3 regions of the Bariatricus sp. TF06-38A genome follow, and region 1 is predicted to be linked to each of the others. Evidence: a T-box and tRNA genes for the amino acid it is inferred to sense, from the RefSeq annotation. Region 1 holds a T-box; the other regions hold tRNA genes.

Region 1 (8,439 bases):
GAGAATGCTTCCGGAAGGAATCCGTGCAGTGGTAAAGAAGGACAGCTATGAAATCCCTGCAATCTTCAACCTGATCGCAAAGACTGGCAACATTGCAGAAGAGATGATGTACAATACCTTCAATATGGGTATCGGTATGGTTGTCGCTGTCGATGAAAAGGATGTAGATGCTACAATTAAGGCAATGAAAGAAGCTGGAGATGAAGCATTTGTGGTTGGTTATGTAGAAGCAGGAGAAAAAGGAGTTACTTTATGTTAAGAGTTGCTGTACTTGTATCCGGAGGCGGAACCAATCTGCAGGCAATCATTGATGCAGTGGAAAATGGCACGATCACCAATACAGAGCTGGTCGGTGTCATCAGCAATAATAAGAACGCATATGCACTCACAAGAGCCGGGAATCATCAGATCCCGGCACAGTGCGTTTCGCCGAAGGATTTTGAGACAAGAGAAGAGTTTAACAAAGTTTTTCTTGAAAAGGTAGACGAACTGAAACCGGATCTGATCGTTCTGGCGGGATTTTTGGTTGTGATTCCGGAAGAAATGATCAGCAGATACCGAAATAAGATCATCAATATCCATCCATCTCTGATTCCGTCGTTCTGCGGAACGGGATATTATGGACTGAAGGTTCATGAGGCAGCACTTGCCAGAGGGGTAAAGGTGGTTGGAGCAACCGTACATTTTGTAGACGAAGGAACGGATACCGGTCCGATCATTCTCCAGAAGGCTGTTGAAGTAGAAGAAGGCGATACACCGGAGGTTCTGCAGAGACGAGTGATGGAGCAGGCGGAGTGGAAGATCCTTCCACATGCGATCGACCTGATCGCAAATGGAAAAGTAACAGTAAAAGATGGCAGAGTGTCAATTGCCCGTTAGAGAAGGAGGAGCACCAATGAAAGTATTGATCGTAGGCGGTGGCGGAAGAGAACACGCAATTGCATATTGTGTAGCAAAGAGCAGCAAGGTAGAGAAGATGTACTGTGCACCGGGAAATGCCGGGATTGCAGAGCTTGCAGAATGTGTACCGATTGGTGCGATGGAATTTGACAAGCTGGTTACATTTGCAAAGGAAAAAGAGATTGATCTGGCAATCGTAGGAATGGATGATCCGCTGGTTGGCGGCCTTATAGATGAATTTGAAAAAGCCGGGATCCGCGCATTCGGACCAAGAAAAAATGCAGCAATCCTGGAGGGAAGCAAGGCATTTTCAAAAGATCTGATGAAAAAATATGACATCCCGACCGCAGCATATGAGAACTTTGACAATGCAGACGAAGCGCTGGCTTATCTGGAGACAGCCAAATTTCCGATCGTTCTGAAGGCAGATGGTCTGGCACTTGGAAAAGGTGTACTGATCTGTAATACGTTGGAAGAAGCAAAAGCCGGCGTGAAAGAGATCATGCTGGACAAGAAATTCGGTGCATCCGGTAATACCATGGTTGTAGAAGAATTCATGACAGGACGTGAGGTTTCTGTTCTTTCCTTTGTAGATGGAAAGACCATCAAGACTATGACAAGCGCGCAGGATCACAAGAGAGCCAAAGACGGAGACCAGGGATTGAATACCGGTGGTATGGGAACTTTCTCACCGAGTCCTTTCTATACAAAAGAAGTTGACGAATTCTGCCGGAAATATGTGTACCAGAAGACGGTAGATGCAATGGCAGCAGAGGGAAGAGAGTTCAAGGGGATCATCTTCTTCGGACTGATGCTTACCGAAGACGGACCGAAGGTTCTGGAATACAATGCCAGATTCGGAGATCCTGAGGCACAGGTTGTTCTTCCGCGTATGAAAAATGATCTGATCGATGTGATCGAAGCCTGTATCGACGGAACACTGGATCAGGTAGATCTTCAGTTTGAAGACAATGCAGCAGTCTGTGTGGTACTTGCATCTGACGGTTATCCGGTCGCTTATGAAAAAGGACTTCCGATCACAGGTCTTGACGAGTTCAAGAAGCATGAAGGATACTATTGCTTCCATGCCGGAACCAAATTCGATGGAGATCAGATCGTGACAAACGGAGGACGTGTCCTCGGTGTGACAGCCAAAGGAGCAACGCTCAAAGAGGCCCGTGCCAATGCTTACAAAGCAACCGAATGGGTTAAATTTGATAACAAATATATGCGCCACGATATCGGAAAAGCGATTGACGAGGCTTAGGAATTTAGGGCGGGATCTTTCTTATTCAGAGGGATTTCGCCTTTTTTGAGTTAAGTGAAAAATTTAATCTTTAAGAAGTTCTAAAGATTTCATGAACTTCTTGACAAATCGGACTTTGAATACTATGATTATCAATAGTTATGGGAAAAGGCAATGAGAAAGAGGAGTATGCAGACTGGTCCGAAGAAGAGAGAACCGTTCACAGGCTGAGAGACGGTTTACGGGAAGTGGTTGCAGAAGGTAGCTTTGGAGCCGGGTATCTGAAAAAGGGCGAGTAGGATATCACGGGGTGGTTTCCGTTATAGAACTGTGAGAGATACGAGATGGATTTATTTCGTGGAACAAAGGTGGTACCGCGTTTATACACGCCCTTTACATATTGTAAAGGGCTTTTTTTATTCTTTATAGAGAGCAAAAGTGCGCGGTGGACTTATAAGAGGAGGAAACAATGAGTAAGAATCTTGAAAAGACCTACAATCCGAAAGAGATTGAAGCGAAACTTTATGAAAAATGGTGTGAAGAAAAGTATTTTCACGCTGAAGTTGACAGAAGTAAAAAACCATTTACAACGGTAATGCCGCCACCGAATATCACCGGTAAGCTGCATATGGGACATGCTCTCGATAATACGCTTCAGGATATCCTGATCCGTTACAAGAGAATGCAGGGATATAATGCACTGTGGATCCCGGGAACAGACCACGCTGCAATTTCAACAGAAGTAAAGGTTACAAACCAGTTAAAGGCAGAGGGAATTGATAAGAAAGAACTCGGAAGAGAAGGATTCCTTAAGAGAACCTGGCAGTGGAAAGAAGAGTACGCAGGAACCATCGAAGGTCAGCTGAAAAAGCTTGGTGTATCCTGTGACTGGGACAGAGAACGTTTCACCATGGATGAAGGATGCTCGAATGCGGTCAAAGAAGTATTCCTTCGTCTTCACGAAAAAGGATTTATCTACAAAGGTTCCAGAATCATCAACTGGTGTCCGGTATGTAAGACTTCCCTTTCTGACGCAGAAGTTGAGCATGAGGAACAGGCAGGACATTTCTGGCACATCAAGTACCCGATCGTAGGAACAGAACGTTTCCTTGAGATCGCAACTACACGTCCGGAAACTCTGCTTGGAGATACAGCGATCGCCGTACACCCGGACGATGACAGGTACAAAGATATCGTAGGAAAGAATGTCATCCTTCCGTTAGTTGGAAGAGAAATCCCGATCGTGGCAGACGCTTACGTTGATAAAGAATTCGGAACAGGTGCGGTTAAGATCACACCAGCACATGACCCGAATGACTTTGAAGTAGGAAAGAGACATAATCTTCCGGAAATCAACATCCTGAATGATGATGCTACCATCGTAGAAGGATACGGAAGATATTCCGGAATGGATCGCTACGAAGCAAGAAAAGCAATCGTAGAAGATCTGGAAAAAGAAGGATACCTTGTAAGCATCGAAGAACATGTACACAACGTTGGAACACATGACAGATGTAAGACAACCGTTGAACCGATGATCAAACCACAGTGGTTTGTTAAGATGGATGAGCTTGCCAAACCGGCGATCAATGCGATCAAGACCGGCGAATTAAAATTCGTACCGGAACGTTTTGGTAAGATCTACCTGAACTGGCTGGAAAATATCCGTGACTGGTGTATTTCACGTCAGATCTGGTGGGGACACAGAATTCCGGCCTACTATTGTGATGAATGTGGAGAAGTGGTTGTTGCACGTGAGATGCCGGAAAAATGCCCGCATTGCGGATGCACACATCTGACACAGGATGAAGATACACTGGATACCTGGTTCAGTTCAGCACTGTGGCCGTTCTCAACACTTGGATGGCCGGAAGAGACAGAGGACTTCAAGTATTTCTATCCGACAGATGTACTGGTAACCGGTTATGATATTATTTTCTTCTGGGTAATCCGTATGGTATTCTCCGGATATGCACATACTGGAAAAGCACCGTTCCATACTGTTCTGATCCATGGACTGGTAAGGGATTCCCAGGGACGTAAGATGAGTAAATCTCTTGGAAATGGTATCGATCCACTGGAGGTCATTGATGAGTACGGTGCAGATGCACTCCGTCTGACTCTGATCACAGGAAATGCACCCGGAAATGATATGCGTTTCTACAACGAACGTGTAGAATCCAGCCGTAACTTTGCCAATAAGGTATGGAATGCATCCAGATTTATCATGATGAACATGGAAGATAAGGTAATTTCCAAACCGGATGAGGCAGACTTTGAAGTAACCGATAAATGGATTTTATCCAAGGTAAATACACTTGCAAAAGATGTAACTGAGAACATGGATAAATTTGAACTGGGTATTGCTGTACAGAAAGTATATGACTTTATCTGGGATGAATTCTGTGACTGGTACATTGAGCTTGTAAAATACAGGATCTACCATTCTGATGAAAATTATAAGAGCGCTAATGCAGCACTTTGGACACTGAAGACGGTTCTTGGTAATGCACTGAAGATGTTACATCCATTTATGCCATTTGTAACAGAAGAAATCTACAGCGCACTGGTACCGGAGGAAAAATCTCTGATGATGTCAGACTGGCCGCAGTTTAGCGAAGACTGGTGCTATGCAGACGCTGAAAATATAACAGATCATATGAAAGAAGTTATCCGTGGTGTCAGAAATGCGCGGGCAGAAATGAATGTACCGCCGAGCCGTAAAGCAAAGGTTTATGTAGTATGCGAAGATGAGAAGCTCTGTGAAGGATTCGAAGAACTGACAACATGTGCATGCCCGCTTATGAGTGCTTCTGAACTTGCTGTCCAGGCTGATAAGGCAGGTATTGCGGATGATGCCGTATCGATCGTAGTACCGGATGCTTCTGTATATGTACCACTGGAAGAGCTGATTGACTTCGAACAGGAAATCGAGCGTCTGACAAAAGAAGAAGAAAAGCTTACAAAAGAAATCAACCGTGCAAAGGGAATGCTTTCAAATGAAAAATTCGTCAGCAAAGCACCACAGGCAAAGGTTGATGAAGAAAAAGCAAAGCTTGAAAAGTATACACAGATGATGGAACAGGTGAAAGAACGTCTGGAGGCTTTAAAGGCAGGAAGATAATCACTGCAGGAAAGTACTAAGGCATATTCTTTTTTAGCCGGATATACCGTCAGGCGCAGCATAAACTGCGCCTGACGGTACAGAAACACGTAAGGGGTTAAAAGACGATGAAGGAAATTCATTTTAAAAAGATTCAGTGGAAAAAACCGGATCTGAAAGGAAAATGGCAGAAGCTGAAGAATATGAAGCCAGGAGATATAAAGGCGCATTTAAAAAAGCAGCATGAGCGAAGACAGCAGATTCTTGAAAAGCGGCGAAACAGCAAATTCGCAAAAAAGATGGCACCGTACTATAAGATAATGAATCGGTTCTCTTTGCCGCTTCAGGCACTGTGGGCTTGTATCATTAACTTTATCATTGAAGCACTGTCCAGACATTCTGCAATTGCAGCTTGGCAGTATATGACAGGAACACCGCTGGTATTTTTGTACAATGCCGGAATGATTTTCGTTACACTTTTAATCGCTTATCTGGTGCGGCGCCGGGTGTTTACACGACTGATCATCAGTGCATTGTGGCTCTTTCTGGGTGTTGTCAACGGAGTGATGCTGGCAAAGCGTGTTACGCCGTTTAATGCACAGGATCTAAAGACATTTACAGAAGGACTGTCACTGTTTACAAACTATTTCTCGGTGGCAGAGCTTGTGATGATGGGAATTGGTGTTCCGGCACTGCTCATCTGGCTGGTTGCCATGTGGAGACGTGCCGGACAGTATGAAGGAAAGATGCACAGGATCCCGATGCTGATTATTGTTGTTGCAGCGTTTTTTGGATATTCTGTACTGACAAATGTTGCTGTAGATAAGAGGATTATTTCTACTTACTTTGGAAATATCGCATTTGCTTATCAGGATTACGGACTTCCGTATTGTTTCTCGGCCAGCCTTTTTAATACAGGTATTTCAGAACCGAATGATTATAACAAAGACACGATCGAGAAGATCACGGATAATAGAGAGATGACAGAGAGCACATCCGACAATGGTGTGAGACCGAATGTCTTGTTTGTACAGCTGGAATCTTTCTTTGATCCTATTGAATATGAGGATCTGCAGATGTCAGAGGATCCGATTCCGAATCTGCGCAAGATGTTTGAAAATTATTCTTCCGGATATTTTAAGGTTCCTTCGGTAGGGGCCGGAACAGCCAATACAGAATTTGAAGTGCTGACAGGTATGAACCTGCGTTATTTCGGACCGGGCGAGTATCCTTATAAGACAAAGCTTAAGAATCAGGTATGTGAAAGTGCAGCAACTGCATTTTCTGCATTCGGTTACGGAACCCATGCGATTCACAACAACGGTGGTAATTTCTACAGCCGTGCGAAGGTATTTAACAATATTGGTTTTGACAGCTTTACAAGTAAAGAGTTTATGAATATTCTCCAGACAACAGAGAATGGATGGTCGAAGGATGATATTCTTCTGACGCACATCAAAGACGCTCTGGACTCTACCGAGCAGGAGGATTTTGTATTTACAGTCAGTGTACAGGGACATGGAAATTATCCGACAGAAAAGGTGATTGAGAACCCGAAGATCACCGTAACAGGAGCACCGACAGAAGAGAAGAACAATGCCTGGGAATACTATGTGAACCAGGTATATGAGATGGATCAGTTTGCCGGTAATCTGGTAAAAATGATGGAAGAACGCGGTGAGCCGACTGTGGTTGTATTCTATGGTGACCATCTGCCGACAATGGGACTGGAAGCAAAGGATATGAAGAACCGTTATCTGTACAATACAAATTATGTGATCTGGGACAATCTTGGACTTCAGAAAGAGGACCGGAACATTCCGTCCTACCAGATCATGGCGGATGTGATGGACCGCCTGGGATTACATTCCGGTACGGTATTCAACTATCACCAGCAGAGACGCCAGACAAAGGATTATCTGAAGGATCTGGAGCTGTTACAGTATGATATTCTGTATGGAGACCAGTATGTATACAATGGTAAGCCGCCGATCACAGAAGGCCATATGCAGATGGGGATCAAGGAGGTTACGCTCACGGATCTTGTAGAAAATCTGGATGAGACCTATAGCCTCTACGGAACAAACTTTACTAAATGGAGCAAGGTTTACATCAATGATGAAAAGCAGGAATCTACTTTCCTCAATAATACAAGGATCGAACTTCCGGACAGTAAGCTGAAGGATGGAGACATCATTACGGTCAGCCAGGTCGGATCAAGCAATACCATCTTCAGGACTTCAAGAGAATATATTTACATGGATGGAAAAATCCTGGAATATACAGATGAAGTAAAAGAACAGAAGAATTCTGCAAAGACGGACGGCAATCAGCAGAAGACAGAAAATGCCGGACAGTCCGGAGAACAGCAGGATCAGAATAATAAAGAAGAAAAGAGCGGGCAGCAGTAGAGTTCCGCTTAAGAAAGACGGGAAAGATTGTGAAGTATGAAGAAGTAGTCCGATATATAGAGGACATACCAAAATTTACAAAGAAGCATACGCTTTTGCATACCCGTGAATTTATGAGAAGATTGGGGAATCCCTGCCAGGGAAGAAAGGTTCTTCATGTGGCAGGGACAAACGGAAAGGGAAGCGTCTGCGCATATATGCAGGCGATTCTTCTTTTTGAGGGAAAGCGTGTCGGATTTTTTACATCACCACATCTGGTGAAGCTCAACGAGAGGATCCGGATCAATGGAAAAGATATTGACGATGATACCTTCTGCCGGATTTTTGCAAAGGTGCGGCAGGTGGCAGAAGAACTGGAAAAGGAAGGGCTGGAACATCCTTCTTATTTTGAATTCCTGTATGGAATGGGTATGCTTGCATTTGAAGAGAATGATGCAGAGTATATTGTACTGGAGACAGGACTTGGAGGAAAGCTGGATGCGACTAATTCCTTCGAGCATCCGTTCCTGAGCGTGATTACATCGATCGGACTGGATCACACAGAGATCCTTGGAGATACGATTGAAAAGATTGCGGGAGAAAAAGCCGGAATCATCAAAAAAGGCGTACCGGTATTTTTTGACGGCTCTGATGAAAGAAGTAGTCGGGTTATAGAAGAAACTGCCGAAAATGTAGAAGCACCGTGGTATAAAATGGAAAAAGATGCGTTGAAAATTCAAGAAATTACAGACAAACATATTGCTTTTTCTATTTTGGATGAGTATGATAATAATACCGTA
Region 2 (8,439 bases), on a different contig from region 1:
GCTGCCGGTTATCAAGACAGCAACCACTTATGTGATCGAAGGTGAGATCAGCGAAGAAGAGATGGAAGCTATCAAGGCACACTGCATCAACCCGGTGGATTCCAGAGAGACAGGACTTGAAAAACCGGAGACACTGGTTACGAAATTCGAGGAACCTGCAGATGTAAAGATTTTTGACGGATTCAAAGATATGCCGGAAGCGGAACTGAAAGAGTTATACAGTTCTCTTGGACTTGCTATGACATTCAAGGATTTCCAGCACATCCAGAATTATTTCAAAGGGGAGGAACACAGAGATCCATCTATGACAGAGATCCGTGTTCTGGATACTTACTGGTCTGACCACTGCCGTCATACTACATTCTCAACAGAACTTACAGAAGTATCCTTCGGTGATGGCGATTACAGAAAGCCGATGGAAGATACTTATAAAGAATACCTTCAGACACACAGTGAGATCTTTAAAGGACGCGAAGACAAATTTGTATGCCTGATGGATCTTGCACTGATGGCAATGCGGAAGCTGAAAAAAGAAGGCAAACTTCAGGATCAGGAAGAATCCGATGAGATCAATGCCTGCAGTATCGTTGTCCCGGTTGAAGTAGATGGTGTGGAAGAAGAGTGGCTTGTCAACTTCAAGAACGAGACGCACAACCATCCGACCGAGATCGAACCATTTGGTGGTGCAGCTACCTGCCTTGGTGGAGCAATCCGTGACCCGCTGTCAGGACGTACTTATGTATACCAGGCAATGCGTGTAACCGGTGCAGCAGATCCGACCGTATCTGTAAAAGAGACGATGAAAGGAAAACTGCCGCAGAAGAAACTGGTGCGTAGTGCAGCACATGGATACAGCTCATATGGTAATCAGATCGGACTTGCAACCGGACTGGTAAAAGAGATCTATCATCCGGATTATGTGGCAAAGAGAATGGAGATCGGTGCGGTTATGGGTGCTGCTCCGAGACGTGCAGTTATCCGTGAAAATTCGGATCCGGGAGATATCATCATTCTTCTTGGCGGACGTACCGGACGTGATGGCTGTGGTGGAGCAACCGGTTCTTCCAAAGTTCATACCGAAGAATCCATCGAGACATGTGGAGCTGAGGTTCAGAAGGGTAATGCGCCGACCGAACGTAAAATCCAGAGAATGTTCCGCAGAGAAGAAGTCAGCAAGCTGATCAAGAAGTGTAATGACTTCGGAGCAGGCGGAGTATCTGTTGCAATCGGAGAACTTGCAGATGGTCTTCAGATCAATCTGGACAAAGTACCGAAAAAATATGCAGGTCTTGACGGAACAGAGATTGCAATTTCTGAATCCCAGGAGCGTATGGCTGTTGTGGTAGATCCGAAGGATGTAGATGAATTCCTTGGCTATGCAAAAGAAGAGAATCTGGAGGCGGTAAAGGTTGCAGTTGTTACCGAAGATCCGAGACTTGTTCTTTCATGGAGAGGAAAAGAGATTGTAAATATTTCCCGTGCCTTCCTGAACACCAACGGTGCACACCAGGAGACAACGGTTAAAGTTGATATTCCTTCAAGAGAAGATACCATCCTTAAGAAACAGGTTGAGGTTGGCGATGTAAAAGAAAAATGGCTGGATACTCTGAAAGATCTGAATGTATGCTCGCAGAAAGGTCTGGTTGAGATGTTCGACGGATCCATCGGAGCAGGCTCGGTTTTCATGCCTCACGGTGGAAAATACCAGATGACAGAGACGCAGAGTATGGTTGCAAAGCTTCCGGTTATGCATGGTAAATGCGATACCGTTACGATGATGAGTTATGGATTTGATCCGTATCTGTCAAGCTGGAGTCCGTATCACGGAGCTGTCTATGCTGTCACAGAGTCTATGGCTAAGATCGTGGCTTGTGGTGGAGATTACAGCAAGATCCGTTTTACATTCCAGGAATATTTCCGCAGAATGACAGAGGATCCGGAAAGATGGAGTCAGCCATTTGCAGCACTGCTTGGTGCATATAAGGCACAGATTGCTTACGGACTTCCGTCAATCGGAGGAAAGGACAGCATGTCCGGAACATTTGAACATATCGATGTACCGCCGACACTGGTATCCTTTGCAGTTGACATTGCCAAAGAAGGAGATATCATTACTCCGGAACTGAAAAAAGCAGGTAATAAACTTGTATGGATGAAGATTGAAAAAGATGAATATGAGCTTCCGGTATATGAACAGGTAATGGATCAGTACGGTAAGTTCGCTGATGATATCCACAACGGAAAGATCGTATCGGCTTACGCACTTGACCGTCATGGAGTGATCGCGGCTGTCAGTAAGATGGCATTCGGTAACGGAATGGGTGTGAAGATCGAACACAGCATGGATGCAAGAGAACTTTTTGCACCTGCATTCGGTGACATCGTAGCAGAAGTTCCGGCAGACAAGGTTGGAGAACTCTCCATTTCTTACACTGTGATCGGTGAAGTGACAGATGATGCGAAATTCGCATTTGGAAATACAGAAATCACACTGAAAGAAGCAGAAGATGCATGGACAGGAACTCTGGAACAGGTATTCCGTACGGTATCTGACGAAGCTTCTGACGAAAAGGTAGAATCTCCGCTGTATGATACAAAAGACATTGTGATCTGCGGACACAAGATTGCACAGCCGACTGTATTTATTCCGGTATTCCCGGGAACAAACTGTGAGTATGACAGTGCAAAAGCATTTGAAAGAGCAGGTGCAAAGGTCATCACAAAAGTATTCCGTAACATGGATGCAGCAGATATCGTAGATTCTGTGAATACATTTGAAAAAGAAATTGCAAAATCCCAGATCATCATGTTCCCAGGCGGATTCTCAGCTGGTGACGAACCAGATGGTTCAGCAAAATTCTTTGCAACTGCATTCCAGAATGCAAAACTCAAAGAAGCAGTAGAAAAACTTCTGAACGAAAGAGATGGTCTTGTACTTGGTATCTGTAACGGATTCCAGACACTGGTTAAACTTGGTCTGGTTCCTTACGGAGAAGTTGTGGGACAGACACCGGATTCTCCGACACTGACCTACAATACCATCGGACGCCATATTTCCAAGATGGTTTACACGAAAGTTGTTACCAACAAGTCACCATGGCTGCAGGGGGCAGAGCTTGGCGGAGTTTATACCAATCCGGCATCCCACGGAGAGGGACGTTTTGTTGCAAGTGAAGAATGGCTTGACAAGCTCTTTGCAAACGGACAGGTTGCAACACAGTACTGTGACCTTGACGGAAATGTATCTATGGACGAAGAATGGAACGTCAATGGCTCTTATCGCGCAATTGAAGGTATCACAAGTCCGGATGGCCGTGTGCTTGGTAAGATGGCACATTCAGAACGTCGTGCAGATTCCGTGGCAATCAATATTTATGGTGAACAGGATATGAAGATCTTTGAATCCGGTGTGAAATATTTCAAATAAGACGGGAAATCTGGAATAAAATGCTTCGAATGAGACGAAAATGCAAGATTGTCGACACGAACTTGCAAAAAAGAGAAGAAGTATCAAGAAAAAAAATGAAAATCAGCTGTATTTGAAACAAAAATGTAGTGGAAATTCATAAAAATTGAAAAATATGCAAAAAAATCTTGACACAGGCGCCTGAATGCTTTACTCTGTTAAAGAACAAAGGTGTTCCGGAGGGACAGACATTTGTTTGTCCCTCTTTTTTTAGCAAAGAAGTGTGCAAAGTCACATTTTTGTAAAAGAACATTCAGGAGGTATTGAGTAGTATGTCTTATGTTGATGAAGTAATTGAACTTGTAGTAAAGAAAAACCCAGATGAACCAGAATTTCATCAGGCAGTAAAAGAGGTTCTGGAATCTCTTCGTGCAGTTGTAGAAGCTCATGAAGAAGAATACAGAAGAGACGCTCTTCTTGAAAGACTCGTTGAGCCGGAAAGACAGATCAAATTCCGCGTACCGTGGGTAGATGATAAAGGTCAGGTTCAGGTTAATACAGGATACCGTGTACAGTTTAACAGTGCAATTGGACCATATAAAGGAGGATTGCGTCTTCATCCTTCAGTAAATATCGGAATTATCAAATTCCTTGGATTCGAACAGATCTTCAAAAACTCTCTGACAGGTCTTCCGATCGGTGGAGGTAAAGGTGGATCAGATTTCGATCCGAAAGGAAAATCAGATCGTGAAGTTATGGCATTCTGCCAGAGCTTTATGACAGAGCTTTGCAAATATATCGGAGCAGACACAGATGTACCGGCCGGAGATATCGGAACAGGTGCAAGAGAGATCGGATATATGTACGGACAGTACAAGAGAATCCGTGGATTATCAGAAGGTGTTCTTACAGGTAAAGGACTCAGCTATGGTGGATCCCTTGCACGTACAGAAGCTACAGGATACGGACTTCTGTATTTTACACGCGAAATGCTCAAACTTACAGGAAAAGACATCGCTGGCAAGACAGTTGCTGTTTCCGGAGCCGGTAACGTTGCTATTTACGCAATTGAAAAAGCACAGCAGATGGGTGCAAAAGTTGTAACATGTAGCGACTCTACAGGATGGGTTTATGATCCGGAAGGAATCGATGTTGCAGCACTGAAAGAAATCAAAGAAGTGAAGAGAGCAAGACTTACAGAATACAAGAATTACCGTCCAAATTCAGAATATCATGAAGGACGCGGTGTATGGTCAGTAAAAGTTGATATCGCTCTTCCTTGCGCAACACAGAACGAACTTCATCTTGAAGATGCAAAACAGCTTGTTGCAAACGGATGCATTGCAGTAGCAGAAGGAGCTAACATGCCTACCACACTGGAAGCTACACAGTATCTGCAGGAGAACGGTGTATTATTCGCACCTGGTAAAGCTTCTAATGCAGGTGGTGTTGCTACATCAGCACTTGAGATGTCACAGAACAGCGAACGTCTCAGCTGGACATTCGAAGAAGTTGATGCAAAACTTCAGAACATCATGGTAAATATCTGCCATAACGCAGCAGACGCAGCAAAACGTTATGGAGCAGAGGGAAACTATGTAGTAGGTGCTAACATTGCCGGATTTGAAAAAGTTGTAGACGCAATGCAGGCTCAGGGAATTGTATAAGACATATCCTCTATGTAAAATATAATCAGAAAGATCTTCGGAGCAATCCGGAGATTTTTCTGGTTTATGGGAAAATGTTGAATGATATAGGGTGTGTGGTCGGTCGCTGGAAAAAGAATCCAAACGATTCTTTTTTCAGCGCTTGTCTGTTCAATGGTATCGAATGAAAAATGGTAAAAAATAAAACAAAAAAATGAAAAAAATAGTTGACATTTAGAAGTAGATAATTGTATAATAACGAAGTCGGTTGTAAAACGGACGAACATATGGGATCATAGCTCAGCTGGGAGAGCATCTGCCTTACAAGCAGAGGGTCATAGGTTCGAGCCCTATTGGTCCCATTTCGCGAGAAAGTTTTTTAAAGTCGAAAACATTGAACGCGAAATGTGACGAGCACTTCGTGCGATGCACACAGCTCTGAAGAGCTGGCACAAAAACATATCATATGGCGGGATAGCTCAGTTGGCTAGAGCACGCGGTTCATACCCGCGGTGTCGCTGGTTCAAATCCAGTTCCCGCTACTACAAGAAGGAGTCCTTGTGTGGGGCTTCTTTTTGCGTTATATCTATATTATCATTCATGAAAACGCTGAATATCATTTGCCATATTCCAACTTTTATACTCAAACTATAAAATTCACAAATATTAAACTACAAGCGATCCATTGCTTTAAAATTTCCCAACAAAGTACCCCTCCAATACAAAAGCCATTGATAAATCCCCAATTGCATAGGTGCTTAAACTCAACATTTCCCAGGCAGCCGCTCCCAAGCGCTGCCGTCTTTTCAGAGAAAGTCAGCAGGAGGAGAAAAATATCCCACCAGAATCCATGTTTGTCCAATGGAGATAAGACTCAAAAATTGTGGAAGCCATTGCTGACACAATTTTCGCTCTCAGAGGCTTATCGGAATGGTTTGGACAAAGGAATCCGGTGGGATATTTTTTCTCCTCCTGCGTCCCCTCTGAACCCGCTCCATTTCGTCTGACTCCCAACAAAACCTATGCAATCCCCCAAAGATGTGATAAAATATCCCTAGATTACGACAAAACGGAGGAATTTTCATATGACATCTAAGACAAAACAGATCATCATGGCTGCAATCGGCGCATATCTGGTATATACCGGCATATCACTTGTGCAGGACACAATTGTCGGAGAACCGAAAAACCAGATCCTTTTTATTCTGGTCGGAGTATTTTTTGCGCTGTTTGGACTGGCTACGATTATCTGGAATATAAGAACAATCGTAAAAGAGACAAAGGCAGAAATTCAGGGTACAACTGCAGGGGCAGAAGAAAACGAAGATGGCGAAGAAGCGGCAAAAAAGGTTTCTTTAGGGAAAGGAGTTGCAGACGTTCATGTAGGAGCTGATACAAAAGAAGAGAAGTCTGCGGATAAAGAGGAAAGGAAAGAAACAGCTGCTGAAGAAAAAGCGGAAGATGGTGAAAAAGAGAAAAAGAAAGCAGAAGATGATACAGAAGCGGTAAAAGACGAAGAAAAGAAAACTGTGGAGGAAAAAGAAGATAAGAAAGCAGAAGAGGTGCCGGAAGAAAAGAGCGACAAAAAAGCAGATGCCAGACAGGAAGGAGAAGTGTAGAAGATGCGTGTTGGAATGGGATATGATGTTCATAAACTGACAGAAGGAAGAAAGCTGATCCTTGGCGGGGTGGAGATCCCATACGAAAAGGGGCTTCTTGGACATTCGGATGCAGACGTACTTCTGCATGCAATCATGGATGCCCTGCTTGGGGCGGCATCACTTGGAGATATCGGAAAGCATTTTCCGGATACAGATCCTGCATACAAAGGAATTTCCAGTATTAAGCTTCTGGAGCATGTAGGAAAGTTGCTGGATGATCATATGTATGTAATTGAGAATATTGATGCGACGATCATTGCGCAGAGACCGAAGATGCGCCCACATATCGAGCAGATGGAAAAGAATATTGCAGAAGCACTGCATATTGAAACGAATCAGGTAAATGTCAAGGCAACGACGGAAGAAGGTCTTGGATTTACCGGAAGTGGGGAAGGAATTTCTTCCCAGGCAATCTGTGCAATCGAAAAACTGACTAATTTCAGCAGTGTAGACGTAGCAGCACCTGCAGGTGGCTGCGCAGGCTGTGGAGGTTGTGCAGCAAGACAGATGTAGATCAAGTCTGAATAGAAAGGCACGGCGAAAAAGTAAAATGAAGATACTGAAAAAACTGAAGCCGGAAGAACGTGGGCTTACAAGAACACTGTGGGAACAGGTATTTACAGAAGATACGAAAGAATTTCTGGACTATTATTACACAGAAAAGACGAAGAATAACGAAATCTATGTGATTGAGACAGATCACGATATCCGGGCGATGATGCAGCTGAATCCTTATGTAATACAGATGGGGAAAAAGGCAGTAGAGAGCAGATACATTGTTGCAGTTGCAACAGAGCCTCTTTATCGGCACAGAGGTTATATGGCAGAATTATTAAGCAAGACAGCAAGAGATCTGTATCAGCAAAAAATGCCATTCTTTTTCCTGATGCCCGCAAGTGAGAAAATTTACTATCCACATAATTACCGGTTTATCTATGCAGCCGATGGGTGGAGTGCAAAAGGAACAGACGGGAAAGAACTGACAATACAGAAGATCGTGGAATTGCAGAACGATTCCGGCGTGAGACTCAGAAAGGCAGAGGAAAAAGACTGTAAAAAGCTGGGAGATTTTGCGGAAGAAGTTCTGGAAAAACAGAAAATACAGGTATATACCAAACGGGATGCAGCTTATTATATGCGCCTTTTGAAGGAACAGGAAAGTGAAAAAGGCGGAATCCTGATCGCAGAGCAGGATGGAGAGATGCGAGGAATCCTTGTTTTTGATGAAGAAGATGGGCTTGCAGTAAGAGAGCCATTGATCCGAAAGGGATATGAAGATGTTTTTGATAAGGCAGGAGTCATCCTCAAAAAAGAAGAAAAGAAAAAACCGTTGATCATGGCACGGCTTTTGAATGTAGAAAGTCTTCTGTCTTCAATGGTGTGCAAAGAAGAGATGGATCTGGAGTTTGTTCTGTATGATCCGATTATCCGGGAAAATAACTGTCTGTTTATGCTAAAAGGCAATGAAGAACATCTTGTAGTCCGGACAAGGACAGCACACACCGGCAAAGATGATGCTGTGCAGAAGATCAGTATTGATGCGCTTACATCGATTGTATTTGGCTATAAAGAGCTGGAAAAGATTGAAGAGGAAGAAAAAGAGATCTTTTCAGCAGAATTCAAAGAAGAAATCAGTAAATTGATGCCGTTTTCTCCTGTTTTTATCAACGAGATTGTCTGATAAGCGGGTTGACAAAATAGAAAAAATCGCATACTATATGTACTA
Region 3 (8,439 bases), on a different contig from region 1:
ATAATGACGGACATTTCGGACTTGCGACCCAGTATTATACGCATTTTACTTCACCGATCCGGCGCTATCCGGATCTGCAGATCCACCGGATCATCAAAGATAATCTTCGAGGCAGGATGAACGATGCAAAGAGGCATCATTATGAAAAAATCCTGCCGGAGGTGGCGATGGAGACAAGCTCCTTAGAGCGCCGTGCGGATGAGGCAGAGAGAGAGACGCTGAAGCTGAAGAAGGTACAGTATATGCGGAATTTCTTCGGACAGGAATTTGAAGGAGTTATTTCGGGTATCACGAAGTGGGGAATCTATGTAGAGCTTCCGAATACCGTAGAAGGTCTGGTGCATGTTACCAATATGACAGACGATCATTATGATTACGATGAAGAACATTATCAGATGATTGGTTCCCATCACAGAAAGACCTACAAGCTGGGGCAGAAGGTGCGTGTGAAGATGATCGATTGTGATGAGATATCAAGAACCATTGATTTTAGACTTGTAAAGGAAAGAAAAGAGGAGAGAGAAGATGGCTAAGGCAAAAGCGCAGGGCAAGATGATTGCGAACAATAAAAAGGCGTATCATGACTATTTTATCCTGGATACTTATGAGGCGGGAATTGCACTTGCAGGTACGGAAGTAAAATCCCTCCGCATGGGAAAATGCAGCATCAAAGAATCCTTTATCCGTATTGAGGATGGGGAAGTGTTCATCTATGGAATGCATATCAGTCCATACGAAAAGGGAAATATTTTCAATAAAGATCCTCTGCGTGTGAGAAAGCTCCTTCTTCACAAATCGGAGATCAACAAACTGATCGGTAAGACCAAGGAAAAAGGAATGGCGATCGTGCCACTGAAGGTGTATTTCAGCAAGAGTCTTGTCAAAGTAGAGATCGGACTGGCAAAAGGTAAAAAACTATACGATAAGCGTGATGATATCGCGAAAAAAGACCAGAAGCGTGAGGCAGAAAGAGAATTCAAGATCCGCAATTTCGGATAAAACAAAACTGTCCCCTTGAAAAAAGTGAAAATTGTATATTTTTACAGAGACAGTGACGCGGTACAATGTTCAATAACCTGATGAATCAATGTACTATAGTGTTTCACAAGGAATAAGAAAGGATGGGACAGACTATGAAAACAAATTCAACCGTTATGAAAATTGCACAGACAGCGCTGTTTGCTGCACTTTGCTACGTAATCTTTACGTATCTGCAGATTAAAATACCGATGCCGGGAGGAGATGCAACATCAATCCACCTTGGAAATGCGTTCTGTGTGCTTGCCGCACTTCTTTTGGGCGGCTGGTACGGCGGACTTGCAGGAGCGATCGGAATGGGAATCGCGGATGTGATGGATCCGATCTATATTACCGGAGCACCGAAGACATTTATCCTGAAGCTCTGCATCGGACTGATCACAGGACTTGTAGCGCATAAGATCGCAAAGATCAATGAAAGTACCGATAAGAAATACATTTTCAAATGGAGCCTGCTGGCATCTATTGCCGGACTTGCATTTAATGTCATTGCAGATCCGATCGTCGGATACTTTTACAAACAGTACATTCTGGGACAGCCGCAGCAGATGGCAGAGGTTCTTGCAAAATGGAGCGCAGCTGCTACTTTTGTAAATGCAATCCTTTCTACAATCGTTGTAGTGATCATCTACAATGCACTGCGACCGGCACTTGCAAAGAGCGGAATGCTGGAAGTGGGGAAGACAAAAGAAGCGTAAAATGACAGATTGAGTAAATTATATGCGGAGATGCCTTGACATGAGCCTGGATGTCCGCATATAATATATAGAGCAAATGGGAGGGCAGAAGGTTGACTTCTGAACGGATCTTGTTTGCAGAAGCGTATTTTTGATGATACGGCTTCCAAGAACCAGGGCTTGTACTGGTTTCGACGGGGGCACGGAAGTCAAGGAAGCCATCCGTAGCGGGACACTACGTTAAAAGTTCCAACTAAATATAAACGCAGACGAAAATTTAGCGTACGCTGCCTAGTTGCAGCAGTCGGCCTTGAGTCTCTCATCGCTTAAGTAACCGGCTTCGACCAGATGGGGCACTTCGTTTCCAAAGCTTTGAGGGAATGGAAGAATTTATGAAGCTACTAAAGTAAGCAGCCTGTTGTTCGGCGGCTTATGGAGGGAATGTCAAAAGAATGACTGTGATGGGAGATGCCTTTATGGAAGAGCTTTCGGACAGGGGTTCGATTCCCCTCAGGTCCATACCTGTAAAACCGCTGAAAATGAGATGATTCAGCGGTTTTTGAATATGATGAGTCAAAATGAGGAGAGAGCTTTTTGCTCTCTCCTCATTTATCATATACTTTGCATTTAACAATATCGGTCTCTCTTTTTCTGCAACTGATTTTCCAATGGAACGATGTTTACATATTCGGCATGATTCTCTTCGATGCATGTCCTGACGGCATCAATGTCATCCGGATGGATCAGAAGCGCCATTCCGCAGGCAGCTTTGCCATCAGTGTCACGCGGGGCAGGTGCAATACGGTTAGGAAGGCCTTGCTTATCCAGAAGCTCATGGAGCATCATGCCCTGTGTGTGATTGTCAAAGAGAATATAATAGCGGATATGTTTATTTTTTTCTTCCATTTTACTGATTCAGCATCTCCACAAATGCTCCGATTCTTGTACGAAGCTGTTCAGCATCTTTATCGGTGTAATCTGTTTCCAGAGAGAGTACCGGAATATTTTTCGCCTTCAATGCTTCAGAAACTGCAAGCTTTTCTGTGTCGTACAGGCAGCAGAACATCAGACTGCAGTCGATGACGCCGTCCACCTGATATTCGTCGACCATACGGAGAATATCGTCGATACGTCCCGTATTTGGTGTGAAGCATGCACAGTTTGTCTTCATGTAACGTTTGGACAGATTCATGAACTGTTCATCCAGTGTTTCACCGGATTCGTCTACAAGATTTTCAAAATATCTTGTTCCTGTACACATCTCTTCACAGACAACAGTAGCGCCGCTTGTCTCGATGATGTTATGTAATTTCCAGTTCGGAACTGCAAGAGGCGTTCCTGTGATCAGGATACGTTTTGTGCCTTCTGGTACAACAGATACACCATCCTTGATTCGTTGTTCCAGTTCGTCAGCCAGACGGTTACACATCTGGGCGCAGCGTACCGGATCATCGAAGAAGGAAATTTGGGTCATGAGCAGAGCATCTCGTCCGGAAATCGGCAGACATTTTGATTTTCTGCAGTCATAAACTCTCTGAAGAGCTTTACGTTTCTCATTGCAGATATTGATCGCTTCCGCAAGGTTTTCCGGTGTGATTTTGTTTCCGGTAAATTCTTCTACAATCTTTGCAAAATCTGTAATTTCTTCTTTCCATTTGATAATATCTTTTTCACGCTTCATCTGTGGAACGTCCATAATATGCATTGGAACGTCTTTTCCAAGGATTTCGTAAGCTTTCTTCTTGCCGTCGCAGGTAGTTTCCCCGACATACATATCTGCAATACGGAAGAATGGGCAGGTGCGTCCAAGTCTTGCTCCTACAGAAGCTTTTACAAGCGGACAGACATTTTTCGGAAGGACTTTTTCGCCGTCCGGAACCCAGAACTGGGAACCGCCGCAAAGTCCGGTTACGATACCATTTGCAGCGATGATTACTTCATCCGGTACATAAACGCAGAATGTTCCGAATACTTTACGTCCTTTTTTCTGCTCTTCAATTAATTCAGCCGGGCGGATACCGTGAACCTCAGCAATGACCATATCCCAGAAATCCATTGCTTTCGGACGGTTTTCCTGTGTCATAAATACATCCCCAACTGCTGTCGGAAGAACCTGACAGAGATTGTCATGATTTTTGACATCCATCCCAAGGTCTTCCCACATTTTTTCATAATCAGCCATTTTCATTTCCTCCTTTTATACAATGACGATTTGTTAGTATCCATATATTTTGTCGCTATCCATATAAAATATTGTACAAAATGACGAATGAGTTAGTCAATGAATATGGTGAAATGTGTAAAATAACTATAAATAGGACGATATATAGAAAAAATGAATTATTGAAATACGTTTTACGTATAACCATGCAAATGTGGAATGTTGAAACTATAAAATCCTTATGATATACTGGGACAACAGATTAACGTATAGAATAGAAATTGAAGAAAACAAATTTATTAAAAATTTAAATATAAAGACTGAGGTGGAAGAGTATGCTGGAGACCGAAAGATTAATACTGAGAAAATGGACAGAGGAAGATGCGGAAAGTCTGTTTGAATATGCAAAAGATTCGGAGATCGGACCTGCTGCAGGATGGCCGCCGCATAAGAGCGTGGAGGAAAGCAGAGCTGTCATCAAAAATGTATTTGATGGAGCAGAGTGCTACGCAATCTGTGAAAGGGAAAAGAATATTGCGATAGGTGCTGTGGAACTGAAACTGAATGGATACACGAATAAAACAAAGCGTGACGATGAGTGCGAGCTTGGATATTGGCTTGGACAGCCATTCTGGGGAAGAGGCTATATGCCGGAAGCTTCCAGAGAGTTATTGAGACGTGGATTTGAAGATCTTGGCATGACAACAATCTGGTGCGCTTATTATGATGGCAATCTGAAATCAAAAAGAGTGCAGGAAAAGCTGGGATTTGTTTATCATCATTCCTGTAATGAAGTTCCTGTGCCGCTTTTACATGAGGTGCGGGTCGAGCATACGAATGTTATGACAAAAGAGCATTGGGAAGAAATCTACAGGTAATGGTCTGGAAAGCAGGAAGTAAGGGGGAGATATGCTGACGGAAAAAGAGAAAATCTGTAAAAAAACTAAAAAAAGTATTGACATTTGTAGAAAATAATAGTAGACTAAACAAGTCGCATAAATGTGATGAGGGATCATAGCTCAGCTGGGAGAGCATCTGCCTTACAAGCAGAGGGTCATAGGTTCGAGCCCTATTGGTCCCACTACAACATAAGTTGTAACTTTCATATGGCGGGATAGCTCAGTTGGCTAGAGCACGCGGTTCATACCCGCGGTGTCGCTGGTTCAAATCCAGTTCCCGCTACTTACGAAGGAGTCCTTGTGTGAGGGCTTCTTTTTTTGCATAGCAGAAAGTTTTACATTATCTAACGTCTTAAAGCTTCTACATATACAATAACGAACATCCCCACACATCGCCCCACAACCAATAACCTTGAACGTCAGTTGCATGAAGACTGGTGTCACAGCCTTATTCGTCAATAATTTGAAATGCATATGTGGAGAGAAATCGGTGAAAAGCCGGAACGAAAATAGAATTAAAACTTCTGGAAAACTGGAAAGTAAATAAGTAAGATCCGGAAGAGATTATTTTCGGGCAGGTGAAACAATATGCGAAAGATCAGTGAAAAAGAACTAAAAAAGATAGAGTACGTTTATAAGAAAGAAGATTCTTTAAGACGTATTCTATCTTTTTGCTTATGCCTTTAATAAAGTGTCAATCAGCCGAGATGCTTCACTGCGCGTGATCGTATCCGGATTCCATTCCGGTACTTTTTTCTTCTGGCTGCACAGTCTCTGCAAAAGTGCAACCTGTTTTGCTGTGGCAGGCTGCACTTTTTTTATTTTGTATGTAAGCTGCTGTGGCTTGAAAAGAGAAGGATCCTCATTTTCGAAATAGTGTGCCAGTGTCTGATACAGTTTTGCTGTGGCAAGCGCATCATAGTAGGCGCGGTGCGCAGCTTTATTTTCAATCTGGTAGTATTCACACAGACTAGAGAGACTTTTGGATGGAAGTGATTTTAAGGTGCGCTGGGCGATCTTAAATGTGTCGATTCCAAATTTTTCAAAAGTAAGTCCTAAATTGGAAGCACCTGATTTCATGAAGCTGTAATCAAAGCCTACATTGTGGCCGATCAGGACATCATCTTCACAGAATTCAAGAAAATCACTGATCACAGCATCGGCAGGTCTGGCATTTGCAACCATTTCATTCGTAATGCCGGTGAGATTCGTGATCATCGGGGAAATCTCTTCCTGTGGATGAATGAATTCCATAAAACGTTCGGCAACCTTTCCGTCACGGACTTTCAGTGCTCCGATTTCAATAATTTCATTATATAGTGGGTCAAGCCCGGTTGTTTCCAGGTCAAAACAGACATAGGATTTTAGCATTTCAAAACCTCCGTTTCTGAAATCCTATTTTAACAGATGCGAGGAGAAAGTGCCATAGTTTTCTTGATACAAATCTCTCCGGATGGTAAGATATAGGTATATTTGCCGGTGTAAAAGAATTTTGACAGGCAAAAATGCCATTTGTAAAAGATGTTTGATAGACTTTTGGTGTTCTATATGGAATGATGTCCGTGAAAGGAAGAAACAGGAATTATGGAAATAGGGAAGAAACTAAAAAATGCACGGATAGAAGCCGGGCTTACCCAGGAGAAGGCTGCAGAGAAAATCGATGTTTCCCGCCAGACTATTTCCAATTGGGAAAATGAAAAATCGTATCCAGATATTATCAGTGTCATTGCACTTAGTGATCTTTATTCCGTAAGTCTTGATGAACTGTTGAAAGGAGATCAGAAGATGGCAGAACATCTGGAAGAGAGTACAAATGTTGTAAAAAGCAACAAAAAACTGACTGGAGCAATTCTTTTAAATATTATACTGATGATACTGTTGATTGCGCTGAACATGCTGTTGCCGGAAGGAACCTATTATCTGGTAATTGTATTTTGTGTGGTAATCATGAGTTCATCGGCATTGCTTTATCAGATTATCAAACGGATTTAGGAGGCAGATTATTATGGGATGGAATCAAATAGCAGCAGTAGCAAGCGGAGCAATTGCGTTGGTAGGAGCAATCTGCACCGCATGGCAGATTTATCAGATGACGGTATCAGATGCAAAAGCAAGAGGCTTAAAGCACCCGAAATTCTGGGGATTTTGGGCGATGAATGGAAATAATTCAAGTGGACTGATTCTTTATCTGATCGGTAGAAGAAAATATCCGGTCCAGAATATGAGCATCGAAGATCAGGAAAAGATTGAAACAAGAAAAAAGGCAGCAGGAGCTGCGCTTGTGTTTATGACACTTGGGGCGATTGGATTTGTGATCAATATCATGCGGATTTATATTTAATGAAGAATACGAATACGAAGAGCGGTATAGACGTTAAAAATCTATACCGCTTTTTCCAGTTCTTTTTGCATATCGATAACTTTTTCATAGATTGCATTAGCAAGTGCAGCGTGACCGGCTGCATCCAGATGCTCGCGGTCGGTTGTACTCGGAGATGCGAAAGCAGAGGCATCCAGAAATGCTGCATGATGCAGAAGCGCCACTTTGTGATATTCTTCAGCAAGCTTTTTTGAAACTTCTACGGATTTTTCATCAAATTCCGGATCAAAGCCAGGATCGCCAACACCTTCACCCAGATGAATCGGTGAAATGACGAGGAGATCAAAAGGCTGGGAAGCGTTTTTTCGGGCTTTTTGGATGACTTGAGCCAATCCTTTGGCAATGGTTCCTGCGGACGCATTGTATCTTGTTTTGCAGTCGTTGGTTCCGAGCATAACGATAAGGAGATCGATAGGAGTATGCATTTCCATCGTGACACCGATCAGATCGAGTCCACGGCGTCCCTCACGAAGATCATCCTGAAATACAGTGGTTCTTCCACAAAGACCTTCTTCGATCACACGGTGGTCAGCACCCAGCTTCTTCTGAAGCAGACTGGTCCATCGGGTGTCGGTGTCAAATCTGCCGGTTCCGTCCGGTTTGTAGCCATATGTGTTTGAATCGCCAAAGCATAAGATGTTCATTCTGTGTCACTCCTTTATAAACCTACTAAATTGATATGTTATATATGATAAATGAGATTGTTGGAAAAGTCAAGAGGTAAAATTGTATTGGAAAGGTTTTGAAATTTACCTGGATTTTAATTTACATCTGTATAAAGCAAAGATATACTAATGGGTGGAGGATAAAAATTATGAAGAATAAAAGAGAAGTGTTGGTTAAACTTTTTCTATCTACATTATATCTAAGTGCATTTACATTTGGCGGCGGTTATGTGATCATCACACTGATGAAGAAAAAGTTTGTGGATGATTATCATTGGATTGAAGAAAATGAAATGCTGGATCTGGTGGCAATCGCGCAGTCAGCACCGGGACCGATTGCGGTAAATGGGGCAATCGTGGTTGGGTATAAGCTTGCCGGCCTTACAGGAACACTGGTTGCAATTATTGGAACGATTATTCCACCGTTTGTGATCATTTCTTTGATCTCTGCTTTTTATCATGCATTTCGGGATAATTATCTGGTGAGTCAGATGCTGGAAGGGATGCAGGCAGGTGTCGGAGCTGTGATTGCCTCGGTCACTTATGAAATGGGATGTGGAATTATAAAAAAGAAAGATAATGTGGCAACGATTGTTATGATTGCAGCCTTTATAGCAGC

Evidence for each region. A T-box is a leader RNA that pairs with one kind of tRNA and senses whether it is charged. The one in region 1 lies ahead of PG418_RS16005 (valine--tRNA ligase), so its partner is inferred to be a tRNA-Val.
Region 2: it has a tRNA-Val gene. The T-box ahead of PG418_RS16005 (valine--tRNA ligase) is inferred to sense a tRNA for this amino acid. The anticodon was not compared.
Region 3: it has a tRNA-Val gene. The T-box ahead of PG418_RS16005 (valine--tRNA ligase) is inferred to sense a tRNA for this amino acid. The anticodon was not compared.

The regions. Positions count from the first base shown of each region.
Region 1 is NZ_JAQFCE010000027.1:27,990-36,428, forward strand. Features, by position in the region: gene purM (phosphoribosylformylglycinamidine cyclo-ligase) at 1-259, shown strand, start outside; gene purN (phosphoribosylglycinamide formyltransferase) at 253-879, shown strand; gene purD (phosphoribosylamine--glycine ligase) at 896-2,167, shown strand; T-box leader at 2,312-2,543, shown strand; gene PG418_RS16005 (valine--tRNA ligase) at 2,616-5,270, shown strand; gene PG418_RS16010 (LTA synthase family protein) at 5,453-7,660, shown strand; gene PG418_RS16015 (bifunctional folylpolyglutamate synthase/dihydrofolate synthase) at 7,690-8,439, shown strand, end outside.
Region 2 is NZ_JAQFCE010000002.1:46,549-54,987, forward strand. Features, by position in the region: gene PG418_RS02395 (phosphoribosylformylglycinamidine synthase) at 1-3,427, shown strand, start outside; gene gdhA (NADP-specific glutamate dehydrogenase) at 3,739-5,073, shown strand; tRNA gene PG418_RS02405 (tRNA-Val) at 5,342-5,414, shown strand; tRNA gene PG418_RS02410 (tRNA-Met) at 5,521-5,594, shown strand; gene PG418_RS02415 (hypothetical protein) at 6,138-6,671, shown strand; gene ispF (2-C-methyl-D-erythritol 2,4-cyclodiphosphate synthase) at 6,675-7,226, shown strand; gene PG418_RS02425 (GNAT family N-acetyltransferase) at 7,264-8,394, shown strand.
Region 3 is NZ_JAQFCE010000007.1:85,769-94,207, forward strand. Features, by position in the region: gene rnr (ribonuclease R) at 1-533, shown strand, start outside; gene smpB (SsrA-binding protein SmpB) at 526-999, shown strand; gene PG418_RS07965 (ECF transporter S component) at 1,134-1,736, shown strand; RNA gene ssrA (transfer-messenger RNA) at 1,892-2,237, shown strand; gene PG418_RS07975 (putative Se/S carrier protein) at 2,343-2,621, opposite strand; gene PG418_RS07980 (double-cubane-cluster-containing anaerobic reductase) at 2,623-3,897, opposite strand; gene PG418_RS07985 (GNAT family N-acetyltransferase) at 4,212-4,754, shown strand; tRNA gene PG418_RS07990 (tRNA-Val) at 4,885-4,957, shown strand; tRNA gene PG418_RS07995 (tRNA-Met) at 4,985-5,058, shown strand; gene PG418_RS08000 (3'-5' exonuclease) at 5,451-6,146, opposite strand; gene PG418_RS08005 (helix-turn-helix domain-containing protein) at 6,360-6,767, shown strand; gene PG418_RS08010 (hypothetical protein) at 6,781-7,116, shown strand; gene PG418_RS08015 (GDSL-type esterase/lipase family protein) at 7,158-7,799, opposite strand; gene PG418_RS08020 (chromate transporter) at 7,970-8,439, shown strand, end outside.